3 regions of the Mycolicibacterium aromaticivorans JS19b1 genome follow, and region 3 is predicted to be linked to each of the others. Evidence: predicted binding sites of a transcription regulator. Region 3 holds the regulator's gene; each other region holds the start of a gene.
The links. The regulator LexA, encoded in region 3, represses DNA repair genes until DNA is damaged. The targets are predictions, from matches to a motif close to CGAACANNTGTTCG.
Positions count from the first base shown of each region.

Region 1 (10,625 bases), 4.7 Mb from region 3:
CCGGCCCGGTGCGTCCCTGATGATCCACCCGATCAACCGCGGCCTGTCCGCGACGAACGAGACGGTGGTCTTCGCGCACCACCCGAACTTCTCTCTGTGGAGCACGCGCGACGCGCAGTTCGCACGCCAGCGACTGGGCCGGTTCGTGGCCGATGTGGCGGGCTTCATCCCGGTCGCTCCGCTGGCCGTACGCCGGGCCGCGGTGCGGCCTGTGGTCGCGTGGATGGGCCGGACCACCACGGTGACGGCCACATTGGTCCCGCTGTCGTCGGTCATCGAGGAGTACGACCTGACACGGATCGACATCCTGAAGCTCGACGTCGAGGGTGCCGAAGTCGCAGTGCTGCAGGGCATCACGCCGACCCAGTGGGCCATGATCCGTCAGGTGGTGCTGGAAGTGGAGTACTTCGCCACCAAAGACGTCATCGTCGAGATGCTCGAGGCCCACGGGTTCACGACGTACTGGTTTGCCAGTGAACGCGAGCGCTACGGCGCCGTGCAGAGCGAAGTGTGCATGGTCTACGCGTGGCGGGCCGAAGACCGCTCGTAGGTTACTTCGGGGGTCGTGACACGCACTGCGCGGAGTACAGCTCCACGCCCAGCTTGTCCATCAACTCGAGCTGCGTCTCGAGGTAATCGATGTGGTGCTCCTCGTCGGCCACGATCTCTTCGAAGAGGTTGGCCGTGGTGGAGTCGAGCTTCTCGCGGCACACGATGATGGCGGGCTTGAGCCGGGCGACCACCTCGTACTCGATGGCCAGGTCGCTCTCGAACTGCTCGCGCAGGGTCTGCCCGACGCGCAGCGAGCCCAGCCGCTGATAGTTGGGCAGGCCGTCGAGCAGCAGAATCCGGTCGGTGATGGCCTCCGCGTGACGCATCTCGTCGAAGGATTCCTCGCGGGTGTGCTTGGCCAGCTCGGTGAATCCCCAGTTGTCCTGCATCTTGGAGTGCAGGAAGTACTGATTGATGGCGGTCAGTTCGCTGGTCAGCTGCTCATTGAGCAAGCGAAGAACTTCCGGATCACCTTGCATGACGTCTCCCCTCACGCCGCCCGACTGGCTGCCGGAATCACCCTAATGCAAGGACGAGGGCGGTTTTGTTCAGCTGGATGAGACGGCATGTTGTAGGGGTACCTAACTAAGGTTAGTCTCGGCTAATATGACCGGTGTGCGACGCCACCCTGCGACGAGAGTGAACCGCTGATGTACGTGTGCCTCTGCGCGGGGGCGACCAGTGCCACGGTCACCGACGCCGTTGCCCGCGGTGCGTGCACGTCCAAGCAGGTCGCCGCGGCCTGCGGCGCGGGCGGCGACTGCGGCCGGTGCCGTCGCACAGTGCGGGCGATCATCGAGCAGCATTTCGCGTCCGTCGGCGACACGGCCAGGGCGAGCTGAGCTAAGACTTTCCGCGATGGAAATCCGCAAGCGCCTCGGCGTTGGCAGCAGCACCCATCAACTTCTCGAAGAACGCGTTCTCCCGTGCCGTCGCGGCGGCGATCTCAGGCTTGGCCGGTTCGGTCATCGTCTGCTTCACCGCCATCAGGCTCGAAATAGGCCGGGAGGCAAGCACTTCAGCGTGCTTGCGAGCGTCGGTGATCAGCTCGTCGGGCTCACTGACCCGCCAGACCAGACCCATGCGCAGCGCTTCAGTGGCATCCACCCACTCCGAGGACATCAGCAGCCACGCCGCGTTCTGCCGACCGATCAACTGCGGCAACAGGTATGACGACGCCGCCTCCGGAGCTACCCCCAAGCTGGTGAAGGGGCACTTCAGCCGCGCGGTCGACGACATGAACGCCAGGTCGGCGTAGCCCAGGATCGTGGTGCCGATGCCAAGGCCGACCCCGTTGACCGCGCAGATCAGCGGCTTGGGGAATTGGCTCAGCGCGGTGATCAGGCCCGGGAATCCGTGTGCGCCCTGGACGAAGTCGGGATTGGTGATGCGCTCCTGCATGTCGCCCAAGTCCTGGCCTGCGCTGAATGCGCGGCCCGCTCCGGTGATCATCACGACGGCGACCTCGGGATCGTCGGCAGCGGCGAGCAGCGCCTCAGCGGTGGCGTCGTAGAGCGCCTCGTTGAAGGCGTTCAGGGCGTCCGGGCGATTGAGGGTGATCGTGCGAACCCGGTTCTCGTCGTCGATGAGCAGCGTCACGCGGCACACCCTAACGGTGCGGCACGCTGCGGCGTGCAGCCACAGCCCGGCAGGTGAGACCTAGCCCCCCAGTAGTTGTTCGGGGTGGTGGTAGTCGTTGACGCCGCCGCGCAGCATGGGTAGGTGCGGCGGTGGGATCCATTCGGTGTCGCCGTCGGCGAGTTTTCGGGTTTTCCAGCCGTGGTCGAGGAGTCGGTGATCAGCGGGGCACGCCAGGGTGAGCTTGTCGATGTTGGTCAGCCCGCCCTGGGCCCACTCGTCTACGTGGTGGACTTCGGTGAGGTATCCCGGTTTGTCGCAGCCGGGGCGGGTGCAGCCGCGGTCCTTGCTGTGCAACATGATCCGCTGATCAGCCGAGGCCACGCGTTTGGTACGGCCCAGCCATAACGCCTGCCCGCGCACCCCGTCGAACAGGGCCAGGTAGTGATAAGCGTGGCTGGCCATCCGGATGACGTCGGGGATCGGCAGCAGGGTTCCGGTGGCGGTGACCCCATGCCCGGTCGCGGCCTGAAGGTCCTGCAGGGTGGCCGAGACCATCACCGTCACCGGTAACCCGTTGTGCTGACCTAACTTCGGGTCACCGAGTTGACCACGCACCAGTGCGGTCAACGCATCGTGCTGACGTTGGCCGTGGCTGCGCAGGTCACGGTCGGCCACCTCCTCGGATGGAGTGGCCGTAGGTGTCTGGTCGGCGGGGTTGCACACCCCTGGTGCGGCGAACTTGGTGAACCAGGCATCGAGCAGGGAACGCAACTCCGGCGTGGCGATCAGCCGGCCCACACTCATCCCGTCGACCTGTTGCCCACCGCACCAGACGAACCCGCGTTTACGGGCGCGGTCCTCCTCGGAGAACTTCCCGTCGGGGTTGAGGTGCAGCGCCAACCGGTGGGCGATCTTCTCCAATTGGTCGGGCCGCATCGTTTGGGCGTGCTCGGCCAGTGTGCGTTCGGCCTTCTCCACCTCCACCGCCGGGACGTGGTCGGGCAGATCGCGGAAGAACTTCTGGATCACCCGCAGATGCTCACCATCCAATTGCCCGGCGTGCCAGGCCGCCGAGGTGTCCGGCAGCAGCGGCGCCAACGGCTCACCGGTCAACGCCCGACGCGGCGCCACCTGCTCGGCATCCCGCAAGCGGCGCTTGGCCTCCCGCGGACTGATCCGCAACACATCCGCGAGCGTGATCGGGATCGGCGGGCAACCTTCGACTTGTTCCAGCCGGGAGATCAATGCGTGGGAGACCGCGACCTGCTGGCGCCGTGCGGTCTCCCACTCCTCGAGCACGATAAAACGATCAGCAGGGGAAAGCTCGTCGAAATCGACCGCAGCCAAGGACTCGAGATACCGACCCTGCGCTTCCCGCATCACATCGATCGCACCCACTCTTCGAACACTAGTTCGAAGAGTGGACGAGAAGTGGTCGCGAAACCCGATCTGTGGATGAAAGCGGTTCTGGGGATAAACCGGGTCAGCCGTTGGAGTACACCCGGGTCGGCGCCACCAGCACGACCACGCGGCCCTGCTCGGCCATCGTCCGGTCGTATTCGTCCCAGTCATCGTGCGTGCCACCGCATGCTATGAACACCTCACGCAACAACAGCCGCAGCTGGTCCGCCGACGTCAGCCACGCGGGCCGGTCGTCGGGGCCGGCGAGTTCGGCGTGACCCTCCACCGACGCCCACTGCCAGCCGTCGCGGAACGTCAACGTCACCGCGGGCCGGGCTCGCAGGTTCGCCAGCTTGACCCGGCCGTAGGTCACAAAGCCCAGTACCGGTTCGCCGGTGGCCGGGTGCGCGACGATCCCCGCGTTCACCAACGACGCCTGAATGGTGTTGTCTGCCCGCACTGTCGCGACCACCGCCAGGCCCCGGTCGGCCTGCGCCAGCGCAACTGCCTCGTCCAGCGTTGTCATGCCGAAAACGGGCTGCGGAAGTTGTAGCGGCTGGTGGGTACCGCATCGATGTTGACGTTGGCCCCGAAAGCCGCTGTGCTGGCGACCATCTGCTCCATGCGGCTCTGCAGGTCGGCATCGTCGGCGGCGCCGAAGAACGCGTGCAGACTCGTGACCGCCTCGATGGGGAAATGCTCTTCGACGATTGCGTTGATCACCGGGGCGTCCTCGGTGATCGCGCGCACGACATAGTTCTGCACGTAGGTGAACGTGGACTGGGTCGCGATCGCGACCGGCGTGTGATTGCCATGCCAGCGAGCCAGCCAGGTGCGCTCGTCCATGTCGGCGGGCCGCCGGAGCAGCGCCATATTGGCCAGGCCGGGCGACCGCTCCCCGGGTGGGGTCGACGGCGGCGGCAGCGGTGCGGATTCGGTCACCAGGTAGGCGGCGATCTCCTCGGCATAGTGGCCGAGCAACTCCAGCGCCATCAGCATCTGATCGCCGTAGTACTGCTGCGTCCACACGCTGACCAGCCCCTGCACCGGCGGATCCAGCGTCGTCAACGTCATCATCGACTCGCGGACGTCACGGTCGCGGACGTTGACCGTCAGCCCCGGCAGACCGAGCGCGAGCAGTTCGTGCGCGACCGGACCCCGCAGTTGTTCTGCCCACTCGTCGTCGGCGGCCGCGGTCCGCAGTGTGACTATCACCTTCTCCATGGCTGGAACCTACCGCAGTCGGTCGCGCAGCCAGCGCGGAGTGATGAAGACGCCTTCGGCTTCGACGGTGATGCCATCGGCATCGGAGATGTAGCCGGAGACAAAGGTTTTCACGCCGTCGACGCGGGTGATCTGAGCCTCCGAGTGCAGCGGGCCGAGCGGACAGGCCCGCAGGTAACGCACGGTGATGCTGCCGGTGAAACGAGGTTTGGTATCCGGGCTGGCCGCCTCCCCCAGCACGTGATCCAGCACCAGCGCCGACACCCCGCCGTGCACATGCCCGGGCGGACCCTCATAGGCGGCACCGAGATGAAAGTCGCACCAGCGCCGTCCGTCGTCGTCGCGGTGGATCACCAACGGCGGAGCGATCGGGTTGCGCAGCCCGATCACCGCGTTACCCCAACTCATGCTCTGGCCCGACGGGGTGCGCCGGACCCCGAAGGCGCCGACGATCTGTTTGCTCCGCAGCCGGGCGGTCGCGGCGTCGATGTCGGCTTTCACCGCGGCGACGGTCTCGGCGTCGACCTCGCTGCGGATCGTCGCGTCGACCAACTCACGCACCGAGATCGCCAGCGGCTCATAGATCGCCTGCATTCGGGCGACCTCCTCGGCGGACATGTCTTCGACGGTGAACTCCAGCACCTCAGCACTAGAACACGACGTCTGTGCCGTGTCGAACGAGGGTCTCGCCGCGCGCTAACACGAATGACACGCAACTGACCCCTGGTTGGAACGCGAGCGTCGAGAATCTGCAGGTAGCGCTCGCTGTCCCCGACGCGCCAGAAAGGCATGCCGATGAGCACCGACGTCACCGAGCCCGCGACACCGCCGAGCGAGCTGAAAACCCCGTGGTGGACCCGAGGCGATCTCAACGCCTTCTTCGGGCTCGGCTTCAACATCTTGGTCAACGTCCTCACCCTGACCACGCTGATGATCGGGGTCATCAAGCTCCCGGCCGACGACGTGCTGGGCACGGTGCTGCCCGCGCTCGGCGTGGCCCTCGTGCTGGGCAACCTCTACTACACGTTCCTGGCCCGGCGGCTGGCCCGGCGGGAGAACCGCACCGACGTCACCGCGTTGCCGTACGGGCCGAGCGTGCCGCACATGTTCATCGTGGTCTTCGTCGTGATGCTGCCCGTCTACCTGGCCACCAAGAACCCGATCCAGGCCTGGCAGTCCGGGCTGGCGTGGGCGTTCATGATCGGCGTCATCGTCATCATCGGCGGCTTCGTCGGCCCCTACATCCGCAAGCTCACACCGCGCGCGGCGATGCTGGGCACCTTGGCCGGAATCTCGATCACGTTCATCTCGATGCGTCCGGCCGCCCAGATGTGGGAGGCGGCCTGGATCGGCCTGCCGGTGCTGGCGATCATCCTGATCGGCTTCTTCACCGACGTGAAGTTGCCGGGCAACATTCCCGTCGGTCTGGTGGCGCTGCTGGTCGGCACCGCGATCGGATGGATCGGCGGATTCATGTCGGCACCCGATGTCAGCAAGGCCGTCGCCGACATCGCGATCGGTATCCCCGATCTTCGCCTCGATCTGCTGGGTTCCGGACTTGCGCACCTGGCCCCGCTGCTCGGCACCGCAATCCCGTTGGGGGTCTACAACTTCACCGAGGCGATGAGCAACGTGGAGAGCGCAGCCGCCGCGGGTGACAACTACAACCTGCGCAGCGTGCTGCTGGCCGATGGCGCCGGCGCGGTGATCGGCTCGGCCTTCGGCTCACCCTTCCCGCCGGCGGTCTACATCGGCCATCCCGGCTGGAAGGATGCCGGCGGCCGCGCGGGTTACTCGCTGGCCAGTGGCGTGGTGATCGGCCTGCTCTGCTTCCTCGGCTTGTTCGGTGTGCTGGCCGCGCTGCTGCCGGTGCCCGCGATCGTGCCGATCCTGCTGTACATCGGTCTGCTCATCGGCGCCCAGGCCTTCCAGGCCGTGCCGCGCCTGCACGCGGTTGCCGTCGTCGCGGCGCTGTTGCCCAACCTCGCGCAGTGGGCCAGCGGGTTGATCGACAATGCGCTGAACGCCGCCGGGACGTCGGCGGCCAAGGTCGGCATGGACGCCCTCGGCGGCGCAGGCGTGGTGTACGACGGACTGCAAACCCTGGGTGAGGGCGCCATCCTGGTCGGCCTGCTGCTGGGCACCATGGTGACGTTCATCCTGGAGAAGAAGTTCCGCTACGCCGCGCTGGCGTCAGTGGTGGCCGCGGCACTGTCGTTCATCGGCCTGATCCACGCGCCCGAGATCGGGTGGGCCGCCAATCCCCAAGTGGCGCTGGGCTATCTGTTCTTCGCGGTGGTGTGTCTGCTGTATTCGCTGCTGCCCGCGGCCAAGGAACCGGTGACCGTCGACGAGTCCGACATCGTCGCCGGGCACTAGCTGTTTCCCGCGACGAACGGGACCTCGGCGCCGTCGGCGAGCACGATGTAGAGCCGTCGCCACGGGTTGGCGCCGACGAGGCGCCACTGATGCCCGGAGCCCACGGTGTCCTCGGCCAGCAAGACGTCGCCGGGAGCAAGAGTGAATTCCTCGCCGTCGCGGGTGGTGAACACCAGCGTGCCGGCGAGCGTCACGACGAGCTGGCGTACCGGTGCGGTGTGCCACGCCAGCGTGCCGCCGCTGGCGGTCTCCTCTGCCGTCACCCGTGTCGACGACATCGCCGCCGACACCAGGTCGTCATTGCGTCCCGGAGTCAGGTCGAGGCGGCCGATCTCGACGTGGGACTGCTCGTCGGCTCCGGTGTACAAACGCACGCAGCGAATCACTAGGGCACCCTTTCGTTCTGGTCGGTTGCAACGGTATCCGCACCGGCCGCGCTGACCTAGGGTGTGCAGCATGGCGGTTCCGCTCGGCGACACCGAGCCGTACTACAACCTCGGTGACCACCACCGGCCCGTCGACACCCCGTCGCCGCAAGCGCAGGTGTGGTTCGATCGCGGACTGGTGTGGGCGTACGCCTTCAACCACGAAGAGGCGATCGCCTGCTTCGAACGGGCCTTGGCACTCGACGCCGACCTCGCGATCGCCCGGTGGGGAATCGCGTATGCGATCGGCCCGAACTACAACAAGGGTTGGGAGGCCTTCGATCCCGGCGACCTGACCGCCTCACTCGCTCGGGCCCGAATGGAACTGGAGCTGGCCACCACGTGCCGCGGCAGCCTCGTCGAACACGCCCTGATCGCGGCGCTGGCAACCCGGTTCCCAACCGACGATCCTTCTGACGCAGAAACTCTGGCCGCGGGGCACGCCGCCTACGCCGAAGCCATGGCCGAGCTGGCACGGGTGTACCCCGACGACCTCGATGTCCTGGCGCTGGCCGCCGATGCGCTGGTGAACGTCACGGCATGGGCCTTGTGGGACACCGCAACCGGCGAACCGGCCCCCGGCTCGCGGGTGGTGGAGGCCATGGCGTTGTTGGACGCCGCACTGCGTACCGAGGCCGGCCGCGCCCATCCCGGCGTGTTGCACCTCTACATCCACGCGATGGAGATGTCAGCCCATCCCGAGAACGCCCTGCCTGCTGCCGACCTGCTGCGCGGCCTGGTGCCCGACGCCGGTCACTTGCAGCACATGCCGTCGCACATCGACGTGCTGTGCGGGAACTATCGAGATTCGGTGCTGGCCAACCAATCCGCGGTGGCGGCGGATCGCCGCTTCGTCGCGCACGCCGGGCCGCTGAACTTCTATTCGCTGTACCGCGCGCACGATCTGCACTTCATCGTCTATTCGGCGATGTTCGCCGGCCAGTCGCAGATCGCGCTGGCTGCCGCTGACGAGCTGTCCGGGCAGCTGACCCCCGAACTGCTGTCTCTTCCGTCGCCGCCGATGGCCGACTGGCTGGAAGCGTTCGTGCCGCTGCGGGTGCACGTGCTGATCCGGTTCGGCCGCTGGGACGAGCTGATCGCCGAGGCTCTGCCCGCCGACACCGAGTTGTATTGCACGACAACGGCAACCCTTCACTACGGGCGCGGGGTCGCGCACGCCGCCAAGGGACAGCTGGCCCAGGCCGCCGCCGAGCGGGAAGCATTCGCCGCGGCCTATGCGCGCGTCCCGGAGTCGCGGTACCTGTTCAACAACACCAGCCGCGACGTCCTGGCCGTCGCGGCGGCGATGCTCGACGGTGAGATCGCCTATCGGGAAGGCGATTTCGAGGCGGCCTTCGACCATCTGCGGCGCGCGGTCACACTCGACGACGAGCTTCCCTACGACGAACCCTGGGGCTGGATGCAGCCGACCCGGCACGCCTATGGCGCGCTTTTGTTGGAGCAAGGCAAGGTCGCCGACGCCGCCGCGGTATATGCCGCCGACCTCGGCCTCGACCCCACCCTGAGCCGGCCCTGCCAACATCCGGGCAACGTCTGGAGTCTGCACGGCTACCACGAATGCCTGCAGCGGCTCGGCCGCACCGACGAGGCCGTGATTATCGGCCGTCAGCTCGAACTGGCGAAGGCCCGCGCCGACGTCCCGATCCTGGCGTCGTGTGCGTGCCGGCTGGAGGTCATCAGCACGGACTGCTGCCACTGAGGCAGTAATCTCGACTCGTGCACGACGGCATGGAACCTCCCTCTCCGGTCATCCCGTCTCGGCGTGGCTGGCCGGGCGTGGTCGTGCATTTCATCGGCACCGCACCGGTGACTTTCGGCTGGCTGGCGGTGCTGTTCCTGACGACCATCGCCCAGCACCTGCTGCCGCACTGGCATCTGCTGGCGCTGCTGCGCAAAGACTCGACGAACCTCCACCACCTCGCTTCCGACCCGATCCGGGTGCTCATCACCAGCCTGCTGTGGCTCGACGGCGCGGCGTGGTGGCCGTACCTGGTGGGGTTTTGCCTCTTCCTGGCCCCGGCTGAACGCTGGCTGGGCCGGCTGCGCTTCGTGATCGCCGGGCTGATCGCCCACATCGTCGCCACCTATGCCAGTGAGGGGTATCTGTACTGGCAGATCCAGGAGGCGATGATCTCCCCGCGCTACCTCAACGCCCGCGACATCGGCGTCAGCTACTTCGCCGTCGGCATCGGCGGTCTGCTGACGTACCACATCGCGCGGCCGTGGCGCTGGCTCTATCTGTTCATCGCGCTCGCCTACTGTGTGGGCGCGGTGGCGATCAACCCCACGTTCACCCCGGTCGGGCACCTGGTCGCGCTGTTCGTCGGATTCGCCTGCTACCCGCTGGCGCGCAACCGTCCCGGTTCACCGGTGGATCCGATGCGGCTGCTGGACCTTTGGCGCTTCCGCCATCCACCGACGCCGGTTGCGTAAGGTGAGGACGTGGCGCTCGACGACCAAGACATCCAGCGGCTCGGCCGCTGCGTCGAGCTGGCCCGCGCCGCGCTGAATGCCGGTGACGAACCGTTCGGCTCAATCCTTGTCGACGCCGACGGCACGGTCCTCTTCGAGGACCACAATCACGTCGCAGACGGTGACGCCACCGCCCATCCCGAGCTCGCGATCGCGCAGTGGTCCGCCGCCAACCTCCCCCCTGACCGGCGGGGCCGCGCGACCGTCTACACCTCCGGCGAGCATTGCCCGATGTGCGCGGCTGCACACGCGTGGGTTGGCTTGGGCCGCATCGTGTTTGCCGTGGCGGGCGCCCAGCTGGCTGACTGGCTGACCGACTGGCAGGCACCGCTGCCACCGGTGGCCACCCTGCCGATCACCGCGGTCGCCCCGCAGTTGACGGTCGACGGCCCGGCCCCTCAGTACCGCGACGAGATGATGGCCCTCTACGCCACGAAGTTCGCGCCATGAGCGACTGGGTGCGCCACGCGATCTGGTGGCAGGTCTATCCACTCGGTTTCGTCGGCGCCTTCCCCGCCACCGAACCGCCCGACCCCGGTGAGCACCGGCTCCGCCGGATCGTCGACTGGC
Region 1 is NZ_JALN02000001.1:5,176,728-5,187,352, reverse strand. It holds gene Y900_RS24740 (FkbM family methyltransferase) at 1-550, shown strand, start outside; gene bfr (bacterioferritin) at 552-1,031, opposite strand; gene Y900_RS24730 ((2Fe-2S)-binding protein) at 1,203-1,394, shown strand; gene Y900_RS24725 (enoyl-CoA hydratase/isomerase family protein) at 1,396-2,151, opposite strand; gene Y900_RS24720 (HNH endonuclease signature motif containing protein) at 2,212-3,513, opposite strand; gene Y900_RS24715 (TIGR03618 family F420-dependent PPOX class oxidoreductase) at 3,617-4,060, opposite strand; gene Y900_RS24710 (hypothetical protein) at 4,057-4,758, opposite strand; gene Y900_RS24705 (PaaI family thioesterase) at 4,768-5,400, opposite strand; gene Y900_RS24700 (SulP family inorganic anion transporter) at 5,554-7,137, shown strand; gene Y900_RS24695 (cupin domain-containing protein) at 7,134-7,523, opposite strand; gene Y900_RS24690 (tetratricopeptide repeat protein) at 7,594-9,282, shown strand; gene Y900_RS24685 (rhomboid-like protein) at 9,300-10,016, shown strand; gene Y900_RS24680 (nucleoside deaminase) at 10,026-10,505, shown strand; gene Y900_RS24675 (alpha-amylase family protein) at 10,502-10,625, shown strand, end outside.
Region 1: Y900_RS24720 (HNH endonuclease signature motif containing protein) is a predicted target of LexA. The motif match lies at 3,536-3,549, and genes of this name have one in related genera.

Region 2 (10,625 bases), 160 kb from region 3:
ACCTGGTCGAGGGCTACGGCTCCACCGAGGCCGGCGCCGTGTTCGTCGACGGGATGGTGCGCCGCCCGCCGGTGACCGACTACAAGCTGGTCGATGTCCCGGAGCTGGGGTACTTCGGTACCGATCTGCCGCATCCGCGCGGCGAGCTGTTGGTGAAGTCGACGCAACTGTTCCCGGGCTATTACAAGCGGCCCGAGGTCACCGCAGCGATGTTCGACGAGGACGGCTTCTACCGCACCGGCGACATCGTCGCCGAGACCGCGCCCGACCATCTGCAGTATGTGGACCGGCGCAACAATGTTCTCAAGTTGTCGCAGGGCGAGTTCGTCACGGTCTCCAAACTGGAGGCCGCGTTCGGGCGCAGCCCGCTGGTGCACCAGATCTACTTGTACGGCAACAGCGCCCGGCCCTACCTGCTGGCCGTCGTGGTGCCGACCGCCGAAGCGGTGGCCGATCACGACGCGGCTGAGCTCAAGGCCCTGATCGCCGACTCGCTGCAGGACGCCGCGCGGAACGCACGGTTGCAGTCCTACGAGATCCCGCGTGACTTCCTGGTCGAGACAACGCCTTTCACCGTAGAGAACGGACTGCTGACCGGTATCCGCAAGCTGGCCTGGCCGCGCCTGAAGGAACGCTACGGGTCCGCCCTCGAGCAGCTCTATGTCGATCTCGCCGAAGGTCAGGCCGACGAGCTGCGGGCGCTGCGGCAGAGCGGTGCCGACGCCCCCGCGCTGGCGACCATCACCCGCGCCGCCGGCGCGCTGCTGGGAGCCGCGGCGGCCGACCTGCAGCCCGATGCCCACTTCACCGACCTCGGCGGAGACTCGCTGTCGGCGTTGACATTCGCCAATCTGCTCAACGAGATCTTCGATATCGAGGTGCCGGTGGATGTGATCGTCAGCCCGGCCAACGATCTGCAGGCCATCGCCGCCTACATCGACAGTGAGCGCAACTCCGGCAGTAAGCGCCCGACGTTCGCCTCGATTCACGGCGCCGGCGCCACTGAAGCACATGCCCGTGATCTGACGCTGGACCGCTTCATCGATGCCGCCACCCTGGCCGCCGCACCGCAGCTGCCCGGCCCGGCCAGCGAGATCCGCACCGTATTGCTCACCGGCGCAACCGGATTCCTGGGTCGCTACCTGGCACTGGATTGGCTCGAGCGGATGGACCTGGTGGACGGCAAGGTGATCTGCCTGGTGCGCGCCAAGGATGACGAGGCCGCGCGCGCCCGGCTGGATGCCACGTTCGACAGCGGCGACCCCAAACTTCTGGCGCACTATCGGAAGCTGGCCGCCGAGCACCTCGAGGTCATCGCCGGCGACAAAGGTGAGGAGAACCTCGGCCTCGATGGGGCCACGTGGCAGCGATTGGCCGACACCGTCGACCTGATCGTCGACCCGGCCGCGCTGGTCAACCATGTGCTGCCCTACCGGGAGTTGTTCGGGCCCAACGCCGTTGGTACCGCTGAGCTCATCCGGATCGCGCTGACCACCCGGCTCAAGCCGTTCGTCTACGTCTCGACGATCGGTGTGGGTGCGGGGATCGCGCCGGGGCGCTTCGTCGAGGACGGCGACATCCGCGAGATCAGCGCGACCCGCGCGGTCGACGACTCGTACGCCAACGGGTACGGCAACAGCAAGTGGGCCGGCGAGGTGCTGCTGCGTGAGGCCAACGACCTGTGCGGCCTTCCGGTGTCGGTGTTCCGCTGCGACATGATCCTTGCCGACACCAGCTACGGTGGTCAGCTCAACCTGCCCGACATGTTCACCCGGATGATGCTGAGCCTGGTGGCCACCGGCATCGCGCCGGTGTCGTTCTACGAACTCGACGCCGACGGCAACCGTCAGCGTGCGCACTACGACGGCCTGCCGGTGGAGTTCATCGCCGAGGCGATCTCCACCTTGGGTGCGCACGTGACCCAGGGGTTCGAGACCTATCACGTGATGAATCCCTACGACGACGGCCTCGGGCTCGACGAGTTCGTCGACTGGCTGGTCGAGGCCGGCTACCCGATCCAGCGGATCGCGGAGTACGACAGCTGGCTGCAGCGGTTCGAAACCGCGATGCGGGCACTGCCGGACCGGCAGCGTCAGTACTCGCTGCTGCCGCTGCTGCACAACTACCAGCACCCGGAACGGCCGGTTCGCGGATCGATCGCGCCGACCGAGCGGTTCCGCGCCGCGGTGCAGGACGCGAAGATCGGTCCGGATAAAGACATTCCGCACGTGTCGGCGGAGGTCATCGTCAAGTACATCACCGATTTGCAGTTGCTGGGCCTGCTGTAAGCCGAGCCGCATCGTCACCCGGGTCGCGATCGACGACGATCGACGACCCGGGTGTCGTTTCGGCGGCAAAGACCTTAACCCGGCGGACGCCCGCGCCCGCGAGTACTATCCGCTCAGGCTTCCAGTCTTCGGGGGCAGGCTGCGGCCGGTTCGGGAGCGTATGTACAAAGACGTGGGCATGGCCGCGTGGGTGCGGCGGTGGTGGCACCAACCCGGCCAGTACGACTGGTTGTCCGACTATCTCGCGGCGCATCACCTGCAGCGCTTCAGCAGGATCCTGATCGCCTCCGTCGTCATCATCCTTGGGGTGGTGCCCCTGGTGATGTTGTTCAGCCCGTCGGGCCCGCAGGGTGAGGTCCACCGGACCGCCGCGATCGTCATGTCGGCCCTGTCGTTCGGTGGGGCGTGCGTTTGGCTTGTCGGCTGGCCGAGCCGCCGCCAATCCGCGCTGATGGCCGTCGGCGCCAATGCCGGCGTGACCCTGGCATGCCTGATCGCCGGGACGCCGGCGACCGGCTTGTTGGCGTGCGCCACCTTTGCTCCCATCGCCGGCTATGTCGGCCTGTACCACTCCGGTCGACTCTTGGCGGCGACGTTGGTGAACGCGATCCTCACCACCGTGCTCGCCGGGGTGCGGATCGCTGCCGCCGGCGACACCGCGATGGCTATCGGGCATGTGCTGGGCGTGCTGATCGCCGTGCTTGCCGTGCCGTTCGGAAGTCAGTTGCTCCTGCACCTGCTGAGCCTCGACGCGAGGATGTCGAACACCGATCCGCTCACCGGGCTGCGTAACCGTCGAGGCTACGACGAGGCGGCGCTGAAACTGATCGCCGCGGCGGACCGGCCGCACTCACAGTGGCTGGCCGTGATCCTGATCGATCTGGACGGGTTCAAGCAGATCAACGACGCCCACGGCCACGGCTACGGCGATACGGTCCTGGTCGCGGTTGCGGACAACCTGCGCCGGGCAAGCGCCATGAATTCGGTGGTGGCCCGCCTCGGCGGCGAGGAGTTCCTCATCGCCGAACTGATCGAGCCCGATGACGCCGAGGACACCGCCGAACGATTCCGCACGGCCGTCGCGACCGCGCCCGGCGACGTGACCGCCAGCGTCGGACTCGCAACGATGGCTCTGACCGATATCGACAGCGGCGCGACCGCGGCGCTCACCGAACTGGTACACGCAGCCGATGCCGCGATGTACGACGCCAAGCGGGCCGGCGGAAACCAATCCCGTCACCGGGCCACGACGAGCACCACGTAGTCCGAAAAGAACCCGCGGCCCGAACGTCAGACGAGCGCGATTACCAGCAGTACGACCGCGACCAACGGGAATGCCCCCTGGGTTACCGCGGCCCGCGCCTTGTCCGGCGCGGACGCCAACAGCACTGCCGCCGCGGCGAGCATCGAACCGACACCCGCCAACACCAGCGCGGCGCCGATTCCGGTGTGCCCCAACGCGATTGCGACGATACCCACGATGCCGACGATCGCCAGGAACAGGTTGTAGAAACCCTGGTTCAGCGCCATCAGTTTGGTGGTCTCGGCTTCCTCGGCGGTGGTGCCGAACGCCTTACGGGTGCGCGACGACGTCCAGGTCAGCGACTCCATCGTGAAGATGTAGACGTGCAGCAGCGCGGCGAGGCCGGCGAAAACCAAGGCGACGATGACCATCGGCGCTCCCATCACTCGAATAGGCCGGACTGACCGAGCCCACTGGCTCGCGGCGGTGCCACCATACCGAGGTGGGTCCAGGCTAACGGCGTCGCCACCCGCCCGCGGGGAGTCCGCGCGATCATTCCGGCACGGACCAGGAACGGCTCGCACACCTCTTCGACCGTGGTTGCTTCCTCCCCCACCGCGACGGCCAGGGTGGACACCCCGACCGGGCCGCCGCCGAAGCTGCGGGTGAGCGCCGAGAGCACCGCGCGATCCAGGCGGTCCAGGCCGAGTTCGTCGACGTCATAGACGGCCAGCGCGGCTTTGGCGATGTCGCGGGTGATCACCCCGTCGGCGCGCACCTCGGCGTAGTCGCGCACCCGGCGCAGCAGGCGGTTGGCGATGCGGGGTGTCCCCCGCGAGCGGCGGGCGATCTCGGAGCCGGCCTCCGAGCCCAGTTCGATGCCGAGGATCCCGGCCGAGCGGGCGAGTACCCGTTCCAGTTCCGGCGGTTCGTAGAAGTCCATGTGCGCGGTGAATCCGAAGCGATCGCGCAGCGGTCCGGTCAGCGCACCGGAGCGCGTGGTCGCGCCGACCAAGGTGAACGGCGCCACCTCCAACGGAATCGACGTCGCCCCAGGGCCTTTCCCGACGACGACGTCGACCCGGAAGTCTTCCATCGCCAGGTACAGCATCTCCTCGGCGGGCCGGGCGATGCGATGGATCTCGTCGATGAACAGCACGTCACCCTCGACCAGGTTGGACAGCATCGCGGCGAGGTCACCGGCGCGTTCCAGAGCCGGGCCGGACGTGACCCGCAACGCGGAGCCCAGCTCGGCGGCAATGATCATCGCCAGCGATGTCTTGCCCAGTCCCGGCGGCCCGGACAACAGGATGTGATCAGGTGTGCCGCCGCGGTTCTTGGCGCCCTCCAGCACCAGCTGCAGCTGCTCGCGTACCCGCGGCTGGCCGATGAACTCGCCCAGCGACCGGGGCCGCAGGCTGGCGTCCACATCTCCTTCGCCGACCGTCAGCGCCGGCGACACGTCGCGGTCGACCGCCTCGCCGTCCTCGTCTTCGTCGAACCGGCTCACTTGGTCTTTCCTAGTAGCGACAACGCCGCACGCAATGCCGTGGAGGTGTTGGCCGCACTGTCAGCCGCCAAAACCTTGTCCGTGGCCTCCTCGGCCTGCTTGATCGCAAAGCCAAGTCCGACAAGGGCTTCCACCACGGGAGTGCGCACCGCGTGCCCAGTGGCCGCGGTGATGCCCGCACCACCGGCGACCGCGCCGATCTTGTCCCGCAATTCCAGCACCATACGTTCGGCGCCACGCTTGCCGATGCCGGGCACCCGGGTCAAGGCCGTCACGTCGCCGTCGGCCAGCGCCTGACGAAGCGCGGTCGCGTCATAGACCGCCAGTGTCGCCAGCGCGATCTTGGGGCCGACGCCGGACACCCCGAGCAGGGTCGAGAACAGGTCGCGGGCATCGGAGTCGGCGAAACCGTACAGGGTTTGGGAGTCCTCACGGACGATCATCGCGGTGATCAGCCTGGCCTCGCTGCCGCGGCGCAGCGTCGCGAGCGTCGACGGGGTGGCCATCACCTTGTAGCCGACACCGCCGGCCTCGATCACGACGTGATCGAGCGCGATGTCGAGGACTTCGCCGCGCACCGAGGCGATCATGTGGCTGCCTTGAGCCCGCGTGCCGACTTCAGCCGGGCCTGGTAGGCCCGCTTCTGTTCGGCGGCCATCGCCTCGGCCTGCGCCATCCGGGCGATCATCGGGGCGCGCCAGCAGTGGCAGATCGCCAGGGCCAGTGCGTCGGCGGCGTCCGCCGGAGTGGGTTTCTGCTGCAGCTGCAGGATGCGGGTGACCATCGTGGTGACCTGGGCCTTGTCGGCGCGCCCGTTCCCTGTGACGGCCGCCTTGACTTCACTGGGGGTGTGGAAATGCACGTCGATACCGCGGCGGGCGGCGGCCAGCGCGATCACCCCGCCGGCCTGCGCGGTGCCCATCGCGGTGTTGGCGTTCTGGTTGGCGAACACCCGCTCGATCGCCACCACGTCGGGCTGATGGGTGTCCATCCAATGGTCGACGGTGTCGCTGATGGTCAGCAGCCGACGCTGCAACGGCTCGTCGGACGGCGTGCGCACCACGTCGACGTCCAGCGCGATGACCTGACGGCCACCCCGGCTCTCGATCACCGAGAGGCCGCAGCGCGTCAACCCAGGGTCGACTCCCATCACCCGCACGGATCGCCTTCCGACTACGAACAGCTGTTCGATCACAGTAGCGGGCCGGGCGGACAGCACCGGTCAGGACACGCGGTCTCCCGCGCGTGGTTATGGTCGGTCCATGGGCGGCCCCGACGCATTCCATCCCGACCTGTCCGGAACCGAGCCGGTGCGCAACCGGGTGCGCCATATTCGGGCCGGCGACCTCGACGGCGGCACCGGTCAGACCGACGGCATGCGGCGCTTCGCCGCCATCAGCGGCACGTCGGTCGGGTCGGAAAAGCTGTGGATGGGCGAGACCCACGTCGGGCCCGGCGTCGCGTCGGCCAACCATCACCACGGCGAGTCGGAGACGGCGATCTTCGTGCGCAGCGGCCACCCGCAGTTCGTCTTCCACGACGGTGTCGACGAAGTGCGGATCAGTACCGAGCCGGGCGACTACATCTTCGTGCCGCCACATCTGCCGCACCGCGAAGAGAACCCGGACCCGGATGAGTCGGCCATCGTCGTGATCTCGCGCAGCACACAGGAGGCGATCGTGGTCAATCTGGAGCGGCTGTATCCGCTGCAGTGACGAACTCGGTCAGCGTTCCCTCCCGCGCCGAACGGGCGATCTCCGCCACCCGGGCGCGGGAACGCTTCCAGCCCTTCACCCGCTCACGGCCGATCTCGGTCCCGTCGCGCGTGATGATGATCGTCCACGGCACGCCGACGAACTTGGCCAGCAGCCAGAACGGCCACATCACCATGAACGGCAACACGGCCAGGAAGATCAGCGCGTCGAGGGTGGCGAAGCCGGTCTCCCACGGGATCGTCTTCCACCACCAGCGACGTACCGACCAGGTGGATCCGTCAGGGTCGGTCTCCGTCAGCTGAGACATCGTCACCTCCGATTCATTGCCCGCAGCGTACGGTTCTCTTCCATGGCGACGGGCGGCTCCCGCACAGTACGAAGTTTCTGCCGGGTGTGCCCGTCGGTGTGCGGCATCCTGGTCGAGATCGAGGATGAGCGGGTGGTGGCCGTCCACGGCGACCGGGACAATCCCTTCTCCGGCGGCTACACCTGCCCGAAGGGCCGCGCGCTGCCGCTGATCCACCACCATCCGGACCGGCTCGAGCGGCCGATGATGCGCGACGGCGGACGGCTGGCCGAAACCAGCTGGGAGGCTTGCCTCGACGACCTCGGCGCCCGGTTGCGAGACATCATCGCCGAGCACGGCCCGGCGGCGGTCGCCATCAACTTCGGCACCGGCATCGGGATGGACGCCGCCGGCTACCGCACCGCCGAGGCGCTGCACCGCGCGATCGGCACTCCCGCGAAATTCAGTCCACTGACGATCGATGGCACCGCCAAGGTTTTGGTCGCGGAGCTGATGGGCGGCTCCGCCGGCCTCACCGGGCGCCCCGACTACGAGAATGCCGAACTCGTCATCCTGATCGGCAGCAATCCCGTTGTCTCCCATGGCCATACCATCGGTATGCCCAATCCTCGGGGGGTGTTCCGCGACCTCGCCGCCCGGGCTCAGCTCTGGGTCGTCGACCCCCGCCGTACCGAGACCGCCCGGCTGGCGACCCGCCACCTGGCCCCGCGTCCGGGCACCGATTACGCGGTGCTGGCCTTCCTGGTGCGCGAAATCCTGCGCGACGGCGCCGATCCGGACGTCGCCGTCCAGGACCTCGACCTGCTGGCCTCCGCCGTCGAACCGTTCACCCGCGAGCATGCCGCCGAACTCGCCGACGTCGACCCCACCGATCTCGACGATCTGCTGGCCGCTGTCCGCAGGGCCGGGCACATCGCGATCGACACCGGTACCGGTGTCACCATGTCGGCCAGTGCCAATGTGACGCAATGGTTTTCGTGGGCGCTGCTGATCCTGACCGGGTCGATGAACACCCCCGGCGGTGAGTGGTTCCATCCCGGCTTCGGCTACCAGCTGGAGATGTTCGAGTTGCCGATCGCGCCGCCGGAGGGCAAATCGCGACCGGGACCGCGCAGCCGCCCGGAGACCAAGGCCTTCATGCGGGAATGGCCCTGCGCCACACTGCCCGACGAGATCGAGGCCGGCAACATTCGCGCATTGCTCAACCTCGGCGGCAGCCTGCTCACCGGTTTCCCCGCCACCGATACCCTGCGCCCGGCCCTGGCCAAGCTCGAGGTGTTGGCCACCACCGAGATCCTCCCCAATGAGACGACGGCACTGTCGACCCATGTGCTGCCGACCACTGGTCAGCTCGAGCGGCCAGACGTCACGCTGTGGGATTTCATGAGTCCGCGGATCTCCGCCCAGCACACCCCGGCGATGGTCGCCCCGATCGGCGACCGCCGCTCGATGTGGTGGGTGCTCGCCGAGATCGGCGCGCGGCTCGGTCACGACATCGCCGACACCACTTTGACCGACGAGCAGATGTTGGCCACGTTCAACGGCGGCGGCCGCACCAGCTACGACGATATGGTCGCCACCGGCTGGGCGCAAGCCGAGCGCGAGTTGCCCGCGGCGTGGATGCACCGTCACGTCGAGCGTCTCGGCGGCTGGCGCCTGGCCCCGCAACTCCTGATCGACCAATTACACGGGCTGCGTCACACGACCGGGCCGGTGTTGGTGCCGCGTCGCCAATTACGAAGAGTCAACGCGCAATTGGAGTATCTCGGGGAGCAGCCCGAGATACTGCTGAGCCCGCAGGACGCCGCGGCAGCCGGCATCGCCGACAACCAGAAGCTGGTGGTGCGCACCGAATACGGCGAACTCACCGGGATCGCGAAACTGGACCCGTCGGTGCGCAGCGGCGTGGTGTCGGTGCCGCACGCGCACGCCGGCACTAACGTCAACCTGCTGACGAGCAAAGACGACCTGGACCCGGCGACCGGAATGACCCGCTATTCAGGGGTGCCGGTCAGCCTGCACCCGGCCTGACTCAGTCGTCTTCGAGCTGAGCCAGAACCTCGTCGGGGATATCGGCGTTGGTGTAGACGTCCTGCACGTCGTCGCTGTCCTCCAGCGCGTCGACGAGCTTCATGATCTTGCGGGCGCCTTCGGCGTCCAGCGGTACCGTCACCGACGCCTGGAAACCGGCCTCCGCGGAGTCGTAGTCGATGCCGGCGTCCACCAGCGCGGTGCGCACGGCGACCAGATCGGTCGGCTCGGAGATCACCTCGAAGCTGTCGCCGAGATCGTTGACCTCTTCAGCCCCGGCATCCAGGACCGCCAGCAGCACATCGTCCTCGGACAGGTCGTTCTTCTCCAGCGTGACCACACCCTTGCGGGAGAACAGGTAGGCCACCGAGCCTGGGTCGGCCATGTTGCCGCCGTTGCGGGTCATCGCGACCCGGACCTCGCCGGCGGCCCGGTTGCGGTTGTCGGTCAGGCACTCGATCAGCACGGCGACGCCATTGGGCCCGTAGCCCTCGTAGGTGATGTTCTGCCAGTCGGCGCCGCCGGCTTCCTCACCACCGCCGCGCTTGCGGGCGCGCTCGATGTTGTCGTTGGGAACCGACGACTTCTTGGCCTTCTGGATCGCGTCGTACAGGGTGGGATTGCCAGCCGGGTCGCCGCCGCCGACGCGCGCCGCGACCTCGATGTTCTTGATGAGCTTGGCGAACATCTTGCCGCGCTTGGCGTCGATGACGGCCTTCTTGTGCTTGGTGGTTGCCCACTTGGAATGGCCGCTCATCGGGTTCTTCTCCGTACTGTCCGTTCTGCCGTAACCCGACGAGTCTACTGAACAGCCACCGGGAGCTTTGCAATCGCGGTGCGCCGAACGCTGTTGGTCGACCAGGCCACTGAATAGATTCCGAACGCGTGTCCACCATCGCCGAACCCCGCGCCGATGCCACCGAGGCGTCCTCGAACACCATTCGCACCGCACTGCTCTCCAGCCTGATCGGTACGACGATCGAGTGGTACGACTTCTTCCTGTACGCCACCGCGGCAAGCCTGGTCTTCAACCAGGCCTTCTTTCCCCACCAAAGCTCGCTGGTCGGAACGATGTTGGCGTTCGCCACCTTCGCTGTCGGCTTCATGGTGCGCCCGATCGGCGGCTTCGTGTTCGGCCACATCGGTGATCGCATCGGACGCAAGAAGACCCTGGCGCTGACCATGTTCTTGATGGGTGGGGCCACTGCGCTGATGGGCCTGCTGCCCACCGCCGAGCAGATCGGACTGCTGGCCCCGATCCTGTTGCTGATCCTGCGCATCGGCCAGGGCTTCGCACTCGGCGGCGAGTGGGCCGGCGCGGTCCTGCTCGCGGTCGAACACAGCCCCGTCAAGCGCCGAGGCCTGTTCGGCAGCGTCCCGCAGGTCGGGCTGGCGTTGGGTCTCGCGCTGGGCACCGGGGTGTTCGCGCTGCTGCAGATCGTCCTGCCGGCCGGGGCCTTTCTGAGCTACGGGTGGCGAATCGCCTTTCTGTTCAGCCTGGTGCTGGTGGGGTTCGGGGTGGTGGTTCGCC
Region 2 is NZ_JALN02000001.1:362,640-373,264, forward strand. It holds gene car (carboxylic acid reductase) at 1-2,288, shown strand, start outside; gene Y900_RS01715 (GGDEF domain-containing protein) at 2,467-3,552, shown strand; gene Y900_RS01720 (DUF1304 domain-containing protein) at 3,579-3,962, opposite strand; gene ruvB (Holliday junction branch migration DNA helicase RuvB) at 3,974-5,041, opposite strand; gene ruvA (Holliday junction branch migration protein RuvA) at 5,038-5,631, opposite strand; gene ruvC (crossover junction endodeoxyribonuclease RuvC) at 5,628-6,200, opposite strand; gene Y900_RS01740 (cupin domain-containing protein) at 6,304-6,756, shown strand; gene Y900_RS01745 (hypothetical protein) at 6,725-7,063, opposite strand; gene Y900_RS01750 (molybdopterin-containing oxidoreductase family protein) at 7,106-9,094, shown strand; gene Y900_RS01755 (YebC/PmpR family DNA-binding transcriptional regulator) at 9,096-9,851, opposite strand; gene Y900_RS01760 (MFS transporter) at 9,980-10,625, shown strand, end outside.
Region 2: ruvC (crossover junction endodeoxyribonuclease RuvC) is a predicted target of LexA. The motif match lies at 6,218-6,231, and genes of this name have one in related genera.

Region 3 (10,625 bases):
GCTCGGCCCGGGCCCGTCGAGCAGCCATCCGCGGCGGACCGCAGGTGTGGCGATGCGCGAGGAATGTCGTAGCGACCCGGGCAGGTTGCCGAGCAGGGGAGACGGGTCGGTATCGCCGGGAAAGGGGGTGACCGCGACGATGTCGCCGTCGGCGACGTCGGCGCGAAACGCTCCCCAGTGGGCGAGGCTGCTGCGGGCGTCGGACACCCCAGGAGTCTAATCGGCGGACCTTCCACCAGCGACTTTGGCGAATCCGCCCGTCGCAGCGCAGGCCCACCGTGATAACCAACCATCCGGTTGGTTATCCTCGTTTGCACACCCACAGCGCCGTCCGGAGGTTAGTCATGGCTGTCGAGAAGAACGCAACCGTCAAGTACGAGCGGACCTTGTTCGAGCCCGAGCACGACCTGTTCCGCGAGGCCTACCGGTCGTTCCTGGAGCGGCACGTCGCCCCGTTCCACGACCAATGGGAGAAGGACAAGATCGTCGATCGCGGGGTCTGGCTGGAGGCCGGCAAGCAGGGCTTCCTCGGAATGGCCGTGCCGGAGGAGTTCGGCGGCGGGGGCAACGCGGACTTCCGCTACAACGTCATCCTGACCGAGGAGACCGCGGCGGCCCGCTACAGCGGCCTCGGATTCGGCCTGCACAACGATGTTGTCGCGCCGTACCTGCTGGAGTTGACCACCGAGGAGCAGAAGCAGCGCTGGCTGCCCAAGTTCTGCAGTGGCGAGTACATCACCGCGATCGCGATGACCGAGCCCGGCACCGGTAGCGACCTGCAGGGCATCAAGACCCGCGCGGTCAAGCAAGGTGATCACTACGTGCTCAACGGCTCGAAGACGTTCATCACCAACGGCATCAACTCCGATCTGGTGATCGTGGTGGCTCAGACCGACCCCGAGAAGGGCGCGCTGGGGTTCTCGCTGTTGGTCGTCGAGCGCGGTATGGAGGGCTTCGAGCGTGGCCGCCACCTCGACAAGATCGGCCTGGACGCGCAGGACACGGCCGAACTGTCCTTCACCGATGTCAAGGTCCCTGTCGAGAACCTTCTCGGCGAAGAGGGTCAGGGCTTCATCTACTTGATGCAGAACCTGCCGCAGGAGCGCCTGAACATCGCGGTGATGGCGGCTGCCGCCATGGAGAGCGTTCTCGAGCAGACTCTGCAGTACACCAAGGAGCGCAAGGCATTCGGCAAGCCGATCGGCAGCCAGCAGAACAGCCGCTTCCTGCTGGCCGAGTTGGCCACCGAAGCGACCGCCGTCCGCATCATGGTCGACGAGTTCATCCGGTTGCACCTCGACGGCAAGCTCACCGCCGAGCAGGCCTCGATGGCCAAGTGGTACGCGGCCGAGAAGCAGGTCCATCTCGTCGACCGCTGCCTGCAGTTGCACGGCGGTTACGGCTATATGCGCGAATATCCGGTGGCCAAGGCCTACCTGGACGCCCGCGTTCAGACGATTTACGGCGGCACCACCGAGATCATGAAGGAGATCATCGGCCGCAGCCTGGGCGTCTGACCCCGCAAGCGGGGCTGAACTGCGGTTTGGTTCTCCGTCGCTCGGCTGTCGAAGCGGCGGGCGCTGGTGATGCGCCCCGGTTTGTCCTGGGAATTTAGGGTGTTTTCCCCCGTCAACGCACCGGTTATCTCGTAGAAACGCCGCGTGTCGTGAGGTGCTCAAGCACAGTTGACACGGAGGATGAGGGGAAGCATCTTGACCGACACTGCGGGGAGAGTGCATGACCAGGCTTGGAAGTCGTCTCAGTAGAGGCGTCGGGCGGATGGCGCTCGGCGTCTTCGCGACGGCTGCGGCCGCGCTGCTGTGGGCGCCCGGGGCGATCGCGAGCCCCGAAACCGACGCGGGGGACGCCATCAATCAGGCGTGGCAGACCGCGGGCGGCGATGGTTCTCCAGTGGGCACCAAGGACGGCGACGTCTACGCCGTCGGCGACGGATTCGCCCAGAACTTCAGCGGCGGCAAGATCTTCTTCACCCCGGCCACCGGCGCCCACCTGCTCTTCGGGGCGGTCCTGGACAAGTACCAGGCGCTCGGCGGTGCAGCCGACAGCGACCTCGGATTCCCCACCATCGACGCGGTCGCGGGTCTGGTGGGGCCCGACAGCCTGGTCAGCACGTTCAGTGCCAGCGACAAACCGGCCATCTTCTGGACACCGGCCACCGGCGCGTGGGTGGTACGCGGCGCGATCAACGCCGCGTGGGACAAGCTCGGCGGCTCGGCGGGCACGATGGGCGTCCCCACCGAGGACGAGACGTTCAACGGCACTGTGATCAGCCAGAAGTTCACCGGTGGCGAGATCTCCTATGACACGGCCGCGAAGACGTTCACCACCGTGCCACCCGAGCTCGCAGCCAACGTGGCCGGCGTCGAGGTGCCCACCGACGCGACGACGGTGATCAACCAGGCGTGGCGGGCCGCCGGGGGGCTGGCGGGACCGCTCGGTGCCCGCCAAGGACCGCAGCAGGCCCTCGGCACCGACGGCGCCACCCAGGATTACGCGGGCGGCAAGATCTTCTACTCACCGGCCACCGGCGCGCATGCGGTGACGGGCGCGATCCTGGCCAAGTACGAGGCGCAGGGCGGGCCGACCGGCGACCTGGGCTGGCCGACCGGGACCGAAGCCGACGGCGGCGCGCCCAACAGCCGGGTCAGCACCTTCGGTGCCGCCGACAAACCGGTGATCTTCTGGACGCCCGACAACGGCGCCATCGTGGTGCGCGGCGCAATCAACGCCGCCTGGGCCAAGCTGGGCGGCGCGACCGGCAAGCTCGGTGTACCGACCGGCGAGCAGAGCATCAGCGGCGACACCGTGACGCAGAAGTTCAGCGGCGGCGAAATCTCCTGGAACAAGGCCAGCAACACCTTCACCACCAAACCGCCGGAGCTCGCGGGTTCGCTGTCCGGCGTTCAGGTTCCGGCCGCCGGGCCGGCCGGCCCCGCGGGGGCCAAGTCCGGCAACGGTTTCGCCTTCCACTGGTGGTGGCTGCTGATCATCGTCCCGGTGCTGTTGCTGCTGGCCGTGATCGGCCTGGGCGTGCTGTGGCTGCAGCGCCGCCGCAGCGGCGGCGAGGAGATCGACGACGACTTCGACGACTCGGACTACGACGACGACGATCACTGGCCCAGTGAGGTCGCCGGTGAGGCTGACGCCGCGGCCGCCTCGCGCTTCTCGACGTACCCCGACGGCGGCGTTCCGCAGGTCGCCGCTGCGCCGGGCTTCGGCTGGGCGCCCACAGAAGACGAGAAGTCGCAGCCCGGACCCGAGGATGTGTTCGATGGCGACCAGGACTCCATCGACACCACGCCAACCCGCATCCCCGCCGAGGCCGCCGAAACCGGTGGGTACGAGGCAGGTGCGGCCGACGAGGTGCCTGCGGAACTCGAGTACGCCGAGATCGAGGACATCGACGACGAGTCAAGTGATTCAGGCCGCCATGCGGCGGTGAATCTTGGTGAGTCGCAATCGATGTGGCGACTCGATATGGGAGAGCTCGGCACGCCACGGCGACGTCGCGCTGCCGAGCCCGAGCCCGCCCCGGAGCCCGAGCCGGCACCGGAGGAGATCGTCGAGTCCGACGTCGTCGACGTCGAGGAAGAAGACTCCACGCAGCCGGCGGAAGTCCTGCAGTCCGACGTGCATGCCGAAGCCGCAGCCAATCGTCCGGCTATCCACCTGCCGCTCTCGGATCCGTATCAGGCGCCAGAGGGCTACGTGGTCAAGGCCAACACACATTCGGGGCTGTACTACACCCCGGACTCGGCGCTGTACGACCACACCGTGCCCGAAGTGTGGTTCGCCAGTGAGGAACTCGCGCAGGCGAACGGCTTCCACAAGGCGGAGTGAGGCTTTCGCCCCCTCCGCTAGACCTTGCGGAGAACGGTGACGACCTTGCCGAGGATCGCGGCGTCGTTACCGGGAATGGGGTCGAACGCTGGGTTGTGCGGCATCAGCCAGACCTGGCCGCTGGTGCGCTTGAACGTCTTCACCGTTGCCTCGCCGTCGATCATCGCCGCGACGATATCGCCGTTGTCGGCTACGTTCTGCTGACGGACCACGACCCAGTCGCCATCGCAGATCGCCGCGTCGATCATGGACTCACCGACGACCTTGAGCAGGAACAGCGACCCGTCGCCGACCAACTCGCGCGGTAGCGGGAACACGTCCTCGACGGCTTCCTCGGCGAGGATCGGGCCGCCTGCGGCGATGCGTCCGAGCACCGGCACGAAGGTCGGCTCGGGCAGCGCGTCCGAACCCGCGACTTCGGTGCGCACGTGGCTCACCGCATCGTCGGCTGCGCGGACGTCCACCGCGCGCGGCCGGTTGGCATCGCGGCGCAGATAGCCCTTGCGCTCCAGGGTGCGCAGCTGGTGGGCCACTGATGACGTAGACGTGAGCCCGACGGCGTCGCCGATCTCACGGATGCTGGGGGGATAGCCGCGGCTGGTGACTGAGGCGCGGATCACGTCGAGGATGGTTCGCTGCCGGTCGGTCAGCCCGGATGTCTCACTGCGCTCGCTCATGGGGCCGAATCTAGCCGGGCCCGCGTCAAAATTCAAACATTTGTTCGACCGTGTCGCGATTCGGTGTTCTCGGCGGCCGGCGGAGCAGAACTTGTCGGTGGCCGGATTTATTCTTCGAACACGCTCGCTCACATGTTCGGGTTTCGAACGGATGATCGAGTATATTTCGAACACAAGAGCGAACCGGGGCGGCCCTGAAGGAAGGACACGGACGTGACAGTCATCGATGATCGACAGGTTTACATCTCGGCACCGGTGTACCGGCGGACGGCCGGCGCGCCTGTTTCCCCTGCTCGGCGCCGTCCGGCCCGTGTTCGCGCGCACCGGCCGCACCCGGCTCGGCCGGCTGTCACGCCGATGCGGTACCCGGGCACGGGTGTCGCGTTCTCGCGGGCGTCGCACACACGCAGGCCGGTCAGCACGGCAGTCACGATCGCGCTGGCGGGAGTGGCCGCGTTGATCACGCTCTGGCTCGGTATGGTCGGCCACTTCAGCGCCACGCCTGCGGCCCCCGAGCGGATGCCGGACCAGCTCGCCGTCGTCCAGGTCCAGGCGGGGGAGACGCTGCAGCAGCTGGCCGGACGGGTCGCGCCGGATGCGCCCGCCGGACAGGTGGTGCAGCGCATCCGCGATTTGAACAAGCTCGAATCGGCGTCGCTGGACGCCGGGCAGACGCTGATCGCGCCGATCGGCTGACCGCCGTGCTGGCCGCAGCCGCTCCCGCGGAGGGCGCAGGTAGGCTCTCAGTGGTTCGACGTATCGGGCCATTGAGCGAAGGAGCGGTCATGCACTGTCCGTTCTGCCGCAACCCGGACTCTCGTGTTGTCGATTCCCGCGAGACCGACGAGGGCCAGGCCATCCGGCGTCGCCGCTCCTGTCCGGAGTGCGGCCGGCGCTTCACCACCGTGGAGACCGCGGTTCTGGCGGTCGTGAAGCGCAGCGGCGTCACCGAGCCGTTCAGTCGGGAAAAGGTCGTCAGCGGCGTTCGCCGGGCCTGCCAGGGCCGCGACGTCGACGACGACGCGCTCAATCTGCTGGCCCAACAAGTAGAGGACACGGTGCGGGCCGCCGGCTCGCCCGAGATCCCCAGCCACGAGGTCGGACTCGCCATCCTCGGCCCGCTTCGTGAACTCGACGAGGTCGCCTATCTGCGATTCGCGTCGGTGTACCGCTCGTTCAGCTCAGCCGAGGACTTCGAGCGTGAGATCGAGGCGCTGCGCGCCCACCGGTCCGTCGGCACGTCGGGCTGAGCAAGTTCAATCCAGCTGTCGCACACCGTCGCTGACCACTCGGCCGGCGATCAGCACCCACCCTTGCGCGTCCCACGTCGTGAAGATCTGCGATCCCTTGCCTTGTGTGATCGTCAGGTCGCGGCTCAGGTAATCGGTCACCCGTGCCGCCGCCGATCCGGTGGCCTCATCTTCCGGCACCCCGAGATCGGCGGCGAACATCCGCGACCGGAGGTGGCCGGCGTCGCGATCCAGCCACGCCCAGAGGTAATGCTCCGCGTCGTCGGAGTAGTCGTCCGGGTCGGCGGCCAGCAGCTCGTCCACCGAGTCCAGGTCGTGGATGGCGAACTCCGGCGACCACTCGGCCCGAACCCGGATCACCGTGCGATCGTCGTCGTAGGTGACTCCGACGATGCCGGCAGGAACCTGCAGGGTGTGAATCGGTGCGCCGCACTCCCGCAGCCACCAGGCCGCGCCGACGGTGGGGTGCCCGGCGAATGGCAATTCCGTGGCCGGAGTGAAGATGCGGGCGTGCGCGGTGGTTGACCCGTCGGTTGGCAGATCGATGAATACTGTTTCGCTGTAACCTAATTCGGTCGCAATGCGCTGGCGGTCACCGGGCGGCACGGTTGCCGCGTCGACCACGCCCAGCGGATTGCCGAAATTGCCACCTTCATCGGTGAATACCCGCAGCACGGTCACGTCGACGGTCATGATTCGACTTTACGACGCTGAAGTCAGGTGGCACTGCGCTCGTCGGCGCCCAGGGCATCGAGCACGGCGACCCGGGTGTCCAGCGACCCGGTGACCAGGCGTTCGGAGAGGCCGGTGCGAAGAAGTTCCCGCAAGGCGTCCTGGTCGTACTCGGCCGGGGCTGTCGCGTCGATGAACTTCTCGACGACCTCCACGAAACGGTCGGGGTCGTCGTGGAACGGGAAGTGGCCGGAGCGGCCGAAGATCTCGAGCTGGGAGCCGGGCATGGCGGAGTGTGCCATCCGGGCATGGCTGACCGGGATCACCGCGTCCAAGTCGCCCCAAATGAGTTGCACCGGAACGGATTCGGTGAGATAACATCGGTCCAGCATGGTGACCACCTGGCCGCGCCAGTCCACCACCGAGCGCAGTGTGCGGGTGAATGCCGACGAGGCCGTCGGCTCGGGCAGATCGGCCAGGATGCGCAGCGCGTCCGGCAGGTCGCGGCCCAGACCGGTGGAGCCGAAGACGCTGCCCAGCGCGCGGCCGGCAAGCTGCAACGCGGGCAGGACCATCGGCAGTCGCAGCAGGGCCAACGCCTCCCCGCCCAACGGGAGCGAGGCGGCCCGCAGCGCGATGTTGACCTCTTTGGTCACCCCGCCTGCGCTGACCAGGATCAGCCGCTCCACCAATTGCGGGAACTGGTAAGCGAATTGCATAGCCACGCCGCCGCCGAGTGAATGCCCGACCACGGTCACCTTGTCGAGGTCGAGCACGCTGAGCAGATCGCGCATGCCGTTGGCGTAGGCCGCCACCGAATAGTCGGCTCGCGGCTTGTCGGACTGTCCATGCCCCAGCAGGTCCGGGGCGATGACGGTGAACCGCTGGGCGAGCTTGCTGTGCACCGGATGCCACGTCGTCGAGTTGTCACCGATCCCGTGGATCAGCAGTAGCGCCGGACCCGACCCGGCCACCCGGAAGGCGCGCCGGTAGCCATGAATGGTCCGGAAGTGCAGGGTGGGCGTCACATCCCGCACCGGCTGGAGATTGGGCTTTCGCTGAGACTTCTGCTGAGTCTTCTGCTGAGTCACTGGCCAACCCTGTCATCGGTGCGGTGGACTCCGCTAGGTCTCGCCGCTGTCGTTGAAACCTTCTTTGAAGTCCTCGGCGTGCTGGGCCAGGAATTTCTCGAACTCCGCGCCCAACTCGTCGCCGCTGGGGAGTTCTTCGTCGCGTGCCAGCAGCGACCGGTTCTCTTGAGCGGCAACGAAAGCATCGTACTGTCGCTCCAGCGCGCTCACCACTTGAGCGACCTCCGCCGAGGCTTCGACCTGCTCGTCGATCTTGGTGCGGATGGCCGCGCCGGCATCGGTGAGCCCCCGCAACGGCACCTGCAGCGAAGTCAGCTTGGCGACCTGCTCAAGCAGCGCCTCGGCAGCGGGCGGAAAATCCGTTTGGGCCAGGTAATGGGGCACATGCACGGTGAAGCCGATGACTTCGTGGCCGTGCTGGGCCATCCGGTACTCCAGCAGGTTGGACACACTGCCGGGGACCTGCACCTCGCCGACCCACGGGGTGAATTCGGTGATCAGATCGCGGTTGTTGGAGTGCGCGGTCATCGTCACCGGCCGGGTGTGCGGCACGGCCATCGGGATGGTGCCCAGCCCGATGGTCTGGCGTACCCCGAGCTGCTCGGCCAGCAGCCGGACCGCGGTGACGAATCGCTCCCATTTCAGATCCGGCTCCAGCCCGGCGAGCAGCAGGAACGGTGTGCCGAGGCTGTCGCGCAGGGCGTACAGATTCAGCGCAGGATCGTCGTAGTCGGTGAAGTGATCGGTCTTGAACGTCATCAGCGGCCGGCGGGAGCGGTAATCCAGCAGTTCGTCGATCGCGAACGAGGCCACCAACTCGGTGTCCAGCTTGGCTTTGAGGTGGTCGGCAGCCAGACGAATCGCGCGGCCGGCGTCGGAGAAGCCTTCGAGAGCGTGAATCATCACCGGGCCACGCCCGTCGGGTGCGGACAGTTGTGGCGCCGGAAACTCCAGTTCGTACATCCCGGTCTGCTCGGGTTGGTAGGGCTGTCCCTGCTCGTCAGTCATCGTCTCCGCCTCCTCGCGGTGCCCGGGCACGTCGTCGTCCCCTTGTACCGTGACAACCAGTGTCTCTCAGGAGCCGCGGGGCCGGCGACATCGGGCAGAGAATCGGGTGAGCGCTGACCATAGCGCCCGTGTTGGACAACGCCGGCGACCTGCCTGTCGTTCCCGGTGCCGGCCGTTCAACCGAGTCGAAAGCGCGCAGATCGGGCATGATCGAGGCATGCGGATGGTCGCGGTGACCCTGAACGTGGTGGTGGCCACGGCTCTGGTGTCCGGGTGCCATTCGACCGTCGAGCCGCGGGCCAAGGCCGCCGAGGAGCCCCGGGCGGCGGCGGTGTCGGCCGCGAATGCCCAGCCGGTGGCGGCCCGGCCCGCCGTGGGAGCACTGTTCCTCGGCGCCACCGACACCCACACCTGCACCGCCTCGGTGGTTCATTCGGCAGCCCAGGATCTGATCCTGACCGCCGCGCACTGCCTGGCGGCGGGCCTGCCCGCCACCTTCGTACCCGGATTCAGCGAGAGCGCCGCTCCCGGCGACGTCTGGACCGTCGACTCCGTCTACCTCGATCCCCGATGGCTGAGCACACAGGACCCGAAGGCAGACTATGCGTTCGCCCGAGTCAGCCGCTCTGCTGGCGGCACTGTCGAATCCGCTGCGGGCCGGGCGCTCACCCTCGGCGCGGCGCCCACCGAGTCCGCGCCGGTGACGGTGATCGGCTACCCGACGGGTGACGGCGGACCCCCGCTGGGCTGCGACACCGTTGCCCGCATCGAGGACGGATACCCGGCACTGCGCTGTAACGGCCTGGTCGACGGAACCAGCGGCGGCCCATGGATCGCCGGGGCGACGGTGGTCGGCGTGATCGGCGGGCGCAATGGCGGCGGCTGCCAGGACAACGTGTCCTACTCGGCGCCGTTCGACGCGGCGACGGCAGCGCTGCTGGCGCGCGCCGAAGCGGGGGGTCCGGGCGACGACGCGCCGACGTCGTTCGACAGCGAGTGCTGAGCGCCTAACGGCGGAACTGGTTCAGCGCGCGCAGCTTGTTCATCACGTCGAGCGCGGCCACCTTGTAGGCCTCCGAGAACGTCGGATAGTTGAAGACAGCGTCGACCAGGTACTCGATGGTCCCGCCGCAACCCATCACGGCCTGGCCGATGTGCACCAATTCTGTTGCCGCGGTGCCGAAGATGTGGACGCCGAGGACCTTGAGGTCTTCGGTGGACACCAGCAGCTTGAGCATGCCGTAGGAGTCACCGGCGATCTGGCCGCGGGCCAGTTCGCGGTAGCGGGACACCCCGACCTCGTAGGGGACCGCCGCCTTGGTGAGGTCCACCTCGGTGGCACCGACGTAGGACACCTCGGGGATCGAGTAGATGCCGATCGGCTGCAGCATGGTCATACCGGCCGTCGGCTCGCCGAACGCGTGGTAGGCCGCCAGCCGGCCCTGTTCCATCGAGGTGGCCGCCAGGGCGGGGAAGCCGATGACATCGCCGACGGCGTAGATATGGTCCACTTTGGACTGAAATGTCTTCTCGTCGACGAAGATCCGGCCGCGGTTGTCGGCCTCCAGACCGGCGTTGGCCAGATCCAGGTGGTCGGTCTGGCCCTGCCGTCCGGCCGAGTACATGACGGTTTCGGCGGGGATCTGCTTGCCACTGGCCAACGTGGTGACTGTGCCGGCCGAACCGACGTCGACTGCGGTCACCTCCTCGCCGAAGCGGAACGTCACCGCCAGGTCGCGGAGGTGGAAGCGCAGGGCTTCGACGATCTCGGGGTCGCAGAAGTCGAGCATCGTGTCGCGTTTCTCGACGACGGTGACCTTGGTGCCCAGTGCGGCGAACATCGAGGCGTACTCGATGCCGATGACGCCGGCGCCGACCACCACCATCGAGCCGGGGATGGTCTTCAGGTCGAGGATGCCGTCGGAGTCCAGCACCCGGTTCTCGTCGAACTCGACGCCGGCTGGCCGCGCCGGCTTGGTGCCGGTGGCGATGATGATGTAGCGACCGCTGACGGTGATGTGCTCGGCTCGGGTGGGGTCCTCGACCTCGACGGTGTGCTCATCGAT
Region 3 is NZ_JALN02000001.1:518,173-528,797, reverse strand. It holds gene Y900_RS02540 (molybdopterin-dependent oxidoreductase) at 1-207, opposite strand, end outside; gene Y900_RS02535 (acyl-CoA dehydrogenase family protein) at 345-1,517, shown strand; gene Y900_RS02530 (LGFP repeat-containing protein) at 1,780-3,861, shown strand; gene lexA (transcriptional repressor LexA) at 3,879-4,538, opposite strand; gene Y900_RS02520 (LysM peptidoglycan-binding domain-containing protein) at 4,752-5,234, shown strand; gene nrdR (transcriptional regulator NrdR) at 5,324-5,788, shown strand; gene Y900_RS02510 (PhzF family protein) at 5,795-6,481, opposite strand; gene Y900_RS02505 (alpha/beta fold hydrolase) at 6,505-7,551, opposite strand; gene Y900_RS02500 (proteasome assembly chaperone family protein) at 7,585-8,559, opposite strand; gene Y900_RS02495 (trypsin-like serine peptidase) at 8,777-9,562, shown strand; gene sthA (Si-specific NAD(P)(+) transhydrogenase) at 9,567-10,625, opposite strand, start outside.